3 regions of the Prosthecochloris marina genome follow, and region 3 is predicted to be linked to each of the others. Evidence: riboswitches for the same ligand, from Rfam matches in the RefSeq annotation. Region 3 holds a riboswitch; each other region holds the start of a gene.
The links. Region 3 has a riboswitch for cobalamin ahead of cobI (precorrin-2 C(20)-methyltransferase). Riboswitches for the same ligand answer to the same signal wherever they lie in the genome.

Region 1 (3,282 bases), on a different contig from region 3:
GGAGGCGCAGCGCTTCGAACAAATCATCGGTATAGTTGACCGGCAGCTGTGAGGAATTGGTATAGTAAGGTTCTGCACCTTTCTTGCTTGCCTGCTCATTGGCAACGATGATATCGGGATAAACCGCTTTGTTCAACCTTGCAAGACGATAAGAGGTTCCTTCTGCAGGTGTAGCTTCGAGATTGTATATATGGCCGGTTTCCTCTTGAAACGCCACCAGGCGATCACGCATGAAATCCAAGACTCTCAGACTGAACGCCTCACCTTCAGGTTCACCAATCGCACATCCAAGAAAATTGAGACAACACTCGTTCATGCCAAGCAAACCGATGGTCGAGAAATGATTATCCCAGTACCTGCCGTTTTTCCTGTAGAGATTACGCAGGTAAAACTTCGAGTACGGGTAGAGCCCTTGTTCAGTAAGGCGCTCGATCACCTTTCGCTTGATTTCCAGACTGCTTTTGGCAAGCTCCATCACCCTTGAAAGACGTTGAAAAAACTCTTCTTCCGAAGAAGAGAGATAGCCGAGTTCCGGCAGATTGATCGTCACTACACCCACCGAACCGGTCAGCGGGTCGGAACCGAAAAGTCCTCCACCCCTGCTTTGCAGCTCACGTTTGTCAAGACGGAGACGGCAGCACATGCTCCGCACATCATCCGGGTTCATGTCAGAATTCACAAAATTAGAGAAGTATGGAATCCCATACTTTGCCGTCATCTCCCAGATACCTTCGTAGACAGGGTTTTCCCAATCAAAATCCGGAGTGATATTGTACGTGGGAATTGGAAAAGAAAAAACCGAACCGTTTGCATCTCCGTCGAGCATTACCTCGGCAAACGCCCGGTTGAACATATCCATTTCGGCCTGAAAATCACCGTACACCTCATCCTGTAACTCACCCCCGATGATGACCTGACGGTTTTTCATAGGTTTAGGAATCAGAAGATCGAGCGTCACGTTGGTAAACGGAGTCTGAAACCCGACCCTGGTCGGCACATTCATATTGAAAAAGAATTCCTGCAGACACTGTTTCACCTCTACATACTCCAGGTTATCGTAGCGGATAAACGGAGCGAGCCATGTATCGAAACCGGAAAAAGCCTGCGCGCCGGCAGCCTCTCCCTGCATGGTATAGAAAAAATTCACGATCTGCCCGAGGGCGCTCCTGAGATGCTTTGCCGGTGCACTGTTAGTCTGACGCTCCACCCCCCGAAAACCGTTCATTAAAAGATCCTCGAGATCCCAGCCGACACAATACACACTCAACGAACCAAGATCATGAATATGCATTCGCCCTTCCTTGTGAGCCTGTGCGATCTCCGCCGGATAGATCTCATTGAGCCAGTATTGGGAACTGACGATGCTCGAAATATGGTGGTTCAACCCCTGAAGCGAGTAACTCAAGTTGGCATTTTCCTTCACACGCCAATCCTTGAGGTGCAGGTAATCATCGACCAGGTCGATGTTGGCGAAGATCTCTTTCGCCTCTCGCATATTGTGATGCTGAAAACGATAAATAATATATGCCTTGGCTGCATCGAAAGCATGATTTTCAAACAGCACCTTTTCAACGACATCCTGAATCTCTTCGACCGAAGGGGGGTCGAGAGAAACGTTTACCCTAAGTGACTCAACCACCCGGGCACACAGGTCAGCCGCATATTGCCGGTCAGGATTTCCTACAGCTCGAAGAGCCCTGAAAATTGCAAACGTAATTTTATCCTGATCGAAACGAGCAACCCTGCCATCACGTTTGATGATCATCTTAGCGTCATCACATACCATCTTGTTTTCCATCATGAGCACCATTTTTAAAATGTGAAAAAGCCGTTACAGGCATGCTCTCGCGGAAACAAGCGATGGAAGGGATTATCAAGGAGAGAAAGGAAAAAAAGCCAGCCTCATTCCAGTCACATGCTCTTGGACGCGAAAGCATAATCGTTATACCTCTCAGCAACCGGATGGTTGCTGAAAAAATAAGACACAAGACAGGTCTCCTGGCTTTCCCTTTTTCACGGCGCCTTCCCATTCCAGCAAAAGGAACAGTGGCACACTGCCGGAAAACATTTCAACGGGTTTACAGTTGCGCGTCAGCTCACGATTTTCACGTGATTCCCTATTAAACCCCGGTTAAGGGGTATCTTGCCTTATCAAGATTGACGAAAGAACATCTTGTTTGAATGTAAAAATATTGCCGTTGTTGACAAAGATAAAGAAGTCAATTGAAAAAAATGCGATCAGGAATCAGAGGCGAGATTTCTAACGGCAACACATCTTACCCAAAAGAACCGAGCATCGTTCTACAACGATAACACGTTTTTTTTCGAATGATTATGGTGAATTGTTTTTTGGTATCATCGAGGATATTCACTATAAAGATAAATCTTTGACAAAAAGCATCGGTTATCCCCAAAAGCATCATTGGAAGTTTTGACAACAGCACAATATCCAGAATCACTGGTAATACTGTCACCGCCATTCTTGATCAACGAGACGTAACAACCTATATGCCATACAATTTTTACGCCGGACCTTGCAAATTGCCCGAATCGGTCATTGAACGCATCCGCAACGAGTTTACCGATTACCGGGGCAGCGGAATGTCGGTGATGGAAATCAGCCATCGTGCACAGCCGGTTCTGGATCTGCTTGAACGCACACAGGAAAAGATTCGAAGATTGATGGGGTTAGCCGTTGATGATGATGTACTGCTCTTGCAAGGAGGAGGCACATTGCAATTCAGCATGATACCGATGAACCTCTCAGCGGCAGGAGATCCTGTCGATTACATTGATTCAGGATACTGGGCGGCTAAAGCCATAGAAGCCGCTCGCCAACTGGAACGGGATGTACATGTTGCCGGTAAGGCTCATGATACGATTCCTACTGCACTCGATATCCGAGCCGATGCCCGCTATCTGCACGTATGCACCAACAATACGGTAATGGGTACGCAATGGCAAGGCATACCGGAATCTCGGGTGCCGCTGGTAGCCGATATGAGTTCGGACATTCTGAGCCGAAATATCGATACCGGACGTTTCGCTTTGATTTACGCTCATGCCCAGAAAACCATCGGTGCTGCTGGAGTTACCGTGGTGATCGTCCCCCGGAAAACACAAGAGATGATTCAACCGGGCCTACCCTCTTTTTTTGATTACCGTACACATGCCGATGCCGGATCAAACCATCACACACCGCCCGTGTTCGCCATATACGTCGTTGAGTGTATGCTGGATTGGCTGGAGAAAGAAGTCGGCGGCCTGGATACCATGGAAACC
Region 2 (3,282 bases), on a different contig from region 3:
TGAAATCGAGGAATTTGCACTGGTCGATACATCATACGCATCATCTGCCCTATTGTACAGCAATGAACTGATGGATGCCGTCAAACGTTTTCAGGCGCGTCTTGGACTCGATGTTGACGGGGCGGTCGGCCCCAAGACGTTGCGGGCTCTCAATGTGCCTGTTTCTCGAAGGATTGATCAGATCCGACTCAATCTTGACCGATATCGCTGGTTTATTCAGAAGCTCGAACCTACGTTTCTCCTGGTCAACATTGCAGGGTTTACGGTTCAGTATGTTGAAAACTGGAATTACCGGTGGGGATCCAGGGTCATTGTCGGGGAACCTTACTGGAAAACCCCTGTTTTCAAGGCAGATATGCAGTACATCATTTTTAATCCGTCATGGAATGTTCCCCCGGGCATTCTGAGAAAAGAAGCTCTGCCGGCAATCAAGAACAATACAGGATATCTGGCAAGAAACGGTCTGCAGGTTATCGACCGTAGCGGTCGTGTGGTGAATCCGGCTTCGATCAACTGGGCGTCATACAGCGCCAGTTCGTTGCCTTATCGACTGCGTCAACCGCCTGGTACAAGAAACGCACTCGGTCGTGTCAAGTTCATGTTCCCGAACAAGCATCTGGTCTATCTCCATGATACGCCGAGCAAGCATCTTTTCGATAAAAGCACCCGAGCGTTCAGCCACGGGTGTATTCGCCTTCAGAACCCTCTCGAACTTGCAGAGATTCTACTTGGATGGGGTGAGGACGATGTCCAGGACGTTATCGCTGCCGGTAAAACCAGGACAGTTCACCTTCCTCAGAGAATTCCGATTTTCCTGGTGTACCTTACCGCTTTGGTGGAGAATGACGAAGTGTTGTTCAGGGATGATGTTTACGACCGTGATGAAGCGGTTCTCAGTGCTCTCAAAGAGCCTTATCCCTACAAGACAGTTGAAAGCTGTACATTTTAACGGGGTGTACAGGGAAAAATGTTTTTTCGGACATTTGTATCCAATCTGTTGTTTTCTTCGCTCCTGCCGGTTACTTTATACTGTTCAATAAGGCGTATCAGGAAACGGAAGACGGTGAAAATCCGTCGCGGACGCGCCACTGTAACTGACAAAATACCGGCAGACACCACTGTATCTCCCATACGGCAGGAAGGTTGCTGCACTGAAGGGTCAGAAGCCAGGAGACGCCCTGATCGCACGGAGCACGAATGTCTCGCGATTAGACAGGTATGCTGAAAAGTCGAGGTTCGGTGGCGTTCAACGCCAGAGCTGGTCGTACTTTGAGATTGTCTTCATTTCGAGGTGTCGTTGCTTCTTTCAGTTAACCACTGTCAAAAGGAGTAACAATGATCAAAAAACACATTGCAGGTTTTCCGAGAATCGGCGTCGGACGGGAGCTGAAAAAAGCTCTCGAGGCTTACTGGAAGGGGGTGATTTCCCAAGAGGTGCTGGAGGCGACGTGTCGAAGGCTTAAGCTTCACCATTGGGGGATTCAGGAAAGTGCCGGTTTGTCCTATGTCGCTACAGGTGATTTTTCTCTCTATGACCATGTTCTTGACGTCACGGCGATGCTTGGTGCTGTGCCCGAGAGGTTTGGTGAGTTCGATGCCGCCGGTGTCGGTATCGATACCTATTTCAGGATGGCTCGAGGGGATGCCGCCGCGAATATTGCGGCGATGGAGATGACAAAATGGTTCAATACAAACTACCATTACATCGTTCCTGAAATCTCCCCGTCGTTTTCACCTTCTCTTTCTTCCCGCAGAATTGTCGAGGATACCCGTGAAGCGATAAAGGCAGGCTTTCGTCCCAAACCGGTTCTGGTGGGACCGGTTACCTGGTTGTCTCTTGCAAAGGCGTCCGAAGGGTATGACCGTTGGGAAAAACTCGAAGAAGTCGTTGCTGTTTACTGCGGTATTCTTTCAGAGCTTGCTGAATTCTGTTCCTTGATACAACTCGATGAGCCGGTACTTTGTGCGGATATGGTTCCACAGGCCATCGAAGCTTTCGTTCCGGTTTACAAGAGGTTGAATGCTGCATCGGGTAATGCTTCGTTGTTGCTTGCAACCTATTTCGATACTCTTGACGATAATCTCGATCTTGCCCTTTCTTCAGGTTGCGGCGGGCTTCATGTCGATCTTGTCCGTGGCCGCGGATGTCTTGAACAGGTTTTGGGTAGTTTGCCGTCAGGGATGATTTTTTCCGCAGGTATCGTCGATGGTCGTAACATATGGAAAACGGACTTCGAGCAGGCTCTGGATGTTCTTGTCAGGATCAGAGGGGATGTGGGGGAAGAGCGCTTCATGATTGCTTCGAGTTGCTCGCTTCTGCACTCTCCGGTTGATTTGGAAGAAGAGACTTCTCTGAATCCCGAGTTGAAAAACTGGATGGCGTTTGCCGTTCAGAAGTGCGATGAAATCAGTGTTTTGGGGGATATTCTGGATTGTTGGGACTGCAGTGAAGCGCTCATTGAGAATACCGAAGCCATTCAGTCACGGCGGAACAGCGCATGGGTTGAAAACAAGGAGATTCGAGAGCATTGCGCATCCATCAGTGATCAGATGCTGCACAGAAGCAGCACGTATCAGGAGCGCCGTGAAAAACAGGCATGGCTGAATCTTCCTTTGTTTCCGACTACGACGATCGGTTCTTTTCCCCAGACAGCGGAAGTTCGCAGACAGCGCAGGCTTTTCAGCAAAGGTACGCTGGGGGCCGGGGAGTATGAGCAGTTTCTCAAGGATGAGATCCATGAGATTATCGGAAGACAAGAGGATTTGGGGTTGGATGTTCTTGTTCACGGGGAGGTTGAGCGCAATGATATGGTGGAATATTTCGGTCAGCAGATGGAGGGGTTTTGCTTCACCGAAAACGGCTGGGTGCAGAGCTACGGAAGCAGGTGCGTCAAACCGCCGATTATTTACGGTGATGTTTCACGTTCCGGCCCGATGACGGTTGAGTGGAGCACTTTTGCCCAGTCTCTGACTACGAAACCGGTCAAAGGTATGCTGACAGGGCCGGTAACCATTCTAAGCTGGAGTTTCGTTCGCGATGATCTTGAGCGTTCGGAGGTTTGCCGCCAGATCGCACTTGCTCTGAGGGACGAGGTTCAGGATCTGGAACATGCGGGAATAAGGGTTATCCAGATCGATGAAGCCGCGCTGAGTGAGGGTATGCCACTCAAGAAAAAGGACAGGGCATCGTATCTTCGATGGGCTGTCGATGCTTTCCGGTTGACCTCTTCGGGTGTTTCCGATTCGACCCAGATCCACACGCATATGTGTTACAGCGAGTTC
Region 3 (3,282 bases):
ACTTACATGGTTTCAAGATGCTTTTCATAGCGCCAAAGAACTTCCTTATGATTGAAGGCAAGAGTGAGTTTGCGGGCATGACCGATCGAAAACCAACCTATGTTGGACACTTCACCCGGTTGGGGCTGGAGTGTTCCCGATGCTGTTCCGTAGAACATCAGGACAACAGCATGGAAGCCGCATTCGGGAAAAATTTCATCACAATAGCCCAGAAAGACCGGTGATCGCAATGAAAGACCGGTTTCTTCCGCGGTTTCACGGATAACAGCAGCTTCAGCTGTTTCTCCTGTGTCGATATGTCCTCCAGGGAAACACCAGCGGTTTTTGAACGGATCGACAGTTCTTTGTGTCAGAAGAACTGTCGATCTTTCAGCTTCGGAGGGTGACAGAATTGCTGTAACTGTAGCTTTTACCATTTCCGTGTCCAGTGTTTCACATTGCTTTTAATTCATCAAAAGCAGAGAAAAAATATAGAAAAACAGATGTTTCCTAAAAGGGTAAAACAGTATGGATCCACTGTTTCGAAAGGGATAGTTTTACGTGGTTATGCAGTTAGTATATGATACTGTGAATAATTACAAAAAGATTCAATACCACAAGCAAACAAGTTTTATGCGATCATGAATGCGAACAGGTTGATATATACACAGAAAATACCTGCGGAAATAGAAGAGGTGTGGGATTTTTTTGCCGATCCCATGAATCTTGTATACATAACGCCCAAGGAAATGCATATGAGAATAACCAACAAGGACAAAATCGGTTATTTGGAGAAGGGAATGATTGTCAGTTACAAGCTTTTTCCTTTTTTCGATTTTCCGGTCAAGTGGACTACCAGGATAACGCATGTTGACCGGCTCCGTGGATTCGAGGATGAGCAGAAAGAAGGGCCTTATGAGTACTGGCATCACAGGCATCTTTTCAAGGAAATTCCCGGAGGAGTCGAAGTGACTGATATAATAGAGTATAAAATTCCCTTTGGCTTTTTCGGTAAAATGCTCGATATGCTTCTTATCCATAGCAGACTCGAGTATGTTTTTGCCTACCGGCGCAGAAAAATCGGGGAAATTTTCGGAGAGACCAAGGCTGCCTGATGTTTGTATCATTGCCCTTTAAAATTATTTTTGGTATATAACGCACTATAAACATTGTTCTTTCTTTTTTTGGCTGGTGCCGGTTTAAAAGCCGGAGAATAGGGAAGTACGTGAAAATCGTACACTGTACCCGCAACTGTTCAGCGGTTTTACTGTCTTTTTCAGTTCATGGCCTCGTGCATTGAAGAAAACGGTTACTGATAATCACTGCATTTTTCCGCCCGGAAAAAGCGGGAAGGTTGTCAGTAGAAATTCCGCGATAGTCAGGAGACCTGCCAGTCATTTGTCGCTTATAAATATCGGACTACGGGATATAGTCTGCAGATGGCAATAACTCTTTCTGCTTCACGCATCTTTTTTTTTTGCCGTGCTCTTGCTGAAAAGACCAATCTTTTTTCCTGGTATGGATTGATGGTTCTTTCGGCAGCTTCTTATGAACATACGGTCGGGGAAAAAGTGCTTTGAAGGAAAGGGAATTCAATCGAAAAAAGATTCAACATTGAGAAGTAAGGTTTACGGGGTTTCACTGGGACCGGGAGACCCGGAGCTTGTGACCATCAAAGCGATAAAGGTTCTTGCTCGAGCTGATAAGATCTATTACCCGGCGACCTTGACCCGATCAGGCGAAGTCAACAGCTTTGCACTTGAAATTCTGAAGATGCACAGTATCTCGGAGACCAGGCTGAAAAGCATGCCTGTTGCCATGACAATGTCCAGAAAAGAGGTTGACAAGGTTTATGACAAGGCTTTTTCCTCTATCATGCAGGACCTTGAAAACAGCTTATGTATCGCGGTTGTATGTATTGGGGACGCAGGGTTGTACAGTACGTTTGGACACTTGCTCGAAAGACTGAAAAAAGCCTCGGTTACTGTGGAAATGATTGCCGGGGTACCGGCTTTTGTCGCTGCGGGAGCTTCTGCGCATGTACCGTTAGCTCTCGGATCGGATAAAGTTCTTGTTCTCCCCGATTTTGAAAGTACAGATGAGCTCGATAAGTGCCTGGACAGGTATGAAACGGTGGTTGTGATGAAGTTATCCCTTTTTGGCGAAAAGCTTTACTCATACCTTGAGAAGAAAAGAATCGGTTTTGTGTATGCCGAATATCTCGGTACACCGCGTGAGTTTGTGAGTCGTAGCCTCAATGATCTCGAATCACGGCGCATACCATATTTTTCTCTGATAATTTTATTCAATAAGGATCAATCTTCTAGAAACCTATGTCCGGAAAAATAACAGTTGTCGGATTGGGACCAGGGAGCCTCGATCTGATTGCGCCGCGCGTACTTTCTGCTATACGGGAGGCGGATGCCGTTATCGGCTATAACTATTACATACGACTGATAGAGCATTTCATACCTGAGCATGTTCTTTTGATCGATAGTGGGATGAAAAAAGAGCGTGACCGTGCCAAGAGGGCATTCACTCTCGCTCTCGAGGGCATGAATGTTGTTGTTGTCAGTTCAGGGGATGCGGGGGTTTACGGGATGGCGCCTCTGGTTATGGAAATGTCGCAAAAAAAGGATTATGACAATGTCGCCGTCAGTATTCAGCCGGGAATAAGTGCTTTTCAGGCAGCGGCAGCAAAGCTTGGAGCCCCGACAGGGCATGATTTTTGTGTTATTTCTCTTTCCGATCTTCTCACTCCCTGGAACGTTATCGAACAGCGCATCAGAGCGGCAGCGAGCGCTGATTTTGTGACTGCCGTATACAACCCGAAAAGCAACGGGAGATACTGGCAGATTTACAGGCTCAAGGAGCTTTTTCTGGCAGAGCGTTCGGGTGACACTCCTGTCGGTATCGTGCGTCATGCCGAAAGGGACAACGAGAGTATTGTTATCACTACTCTTTCCGATTTCGATCCGGAAACACTCGACATGTTCAGTGTTATGATAATCGGTAACCGACAGACTTTCGCCGAAGGCTGCAGAATGATCACGCCAAGGGGTTACTTTTCTCCAGGAGCTACAGGGAGTATGAGCGTTGGACAGTCGATCATGAGCAACAGTTTCAGTGCGATTGAAAAGCGATTGAAACGAAGTGGCTATGCTTACGATACCAAGTGGGCGATGATGCACGCCATTCATACGACCGCTGATTTTGATTTCGAAGATATTCTTTATACCACTCCCCGGGCGGTAGAGCAGCTGCATGAAAAATTAACTGCAGGAGGCGCGACTATCATTACTG

Region 1: another riboswitch for cobalamin. It lies ahead of CR164_RS08545 (ribonucleoside triphosphate reductase); the one in region 3 lies ahead of cobI (precorrin-2 C(20)-methyltransferase).
Region 2: another riboswitch for cobalamin. It lies ahead of metE (5-methyltetrahydropteroyltriglutamate--homocysteine S-methyltransferase); the one in region 3 lies ahead of cobI (precorrin-2 C(20)-methyltransferase).

Annotation. Positions count from the first base shown of each region.
Region 1 is NZ_PDNZ01000005.1:170,589-173,870, reverse strand. Features, by position in the region: gene CR164_RS08545 (ribonucleoside triphosphate reductase) at 1-1,801, opposite strand, end outside; cobalamin riboswitch at 1,972-2,159, opposite strand; gene serC (3-phosphoserine/phosphohydroxythreonine transaminase) at 2,509-3,282, shown strand, end outside.
Region 2 is NZ_PDNZ01000002.1:138,559-141,840, reverse strand. Features, by position in the region: gene CR164_RS02790 (L,D-transpeptidase family protein) at 1-949, shown strand, start outside; cobalamin riboswitch at 1,022-1,197, shown strand; gene metE (5-methyltetrahydropteroyltriglutamate--homocysteine S-methyltransferase) at 1,339-3,282, shown strand, end outside.
Region 3 is NZ_PDNZ01000001.1:349,938-353,219, reverse strand. Features, by position in the region: gene CR164_RS01625 (cobalamin-binding protein) at 1-28, opposite strand, end outside; gene CR164_RS01620 (NUDIX hydrolase) at 3-416, opposite strand; gene CR164_RS01615 (SRPBCC family protein) at 621-1,094, shown strand; cobalamin riboswitch at 1,152-1,388, shown strand; gene cobI (precorrin-2 C(20)-methyltransferase) at 1,594-2,328, shown strand; gene cobJ (precorrin-3B C(17)-methyltransferase) at 2,313-3,282, shown strand, end outside.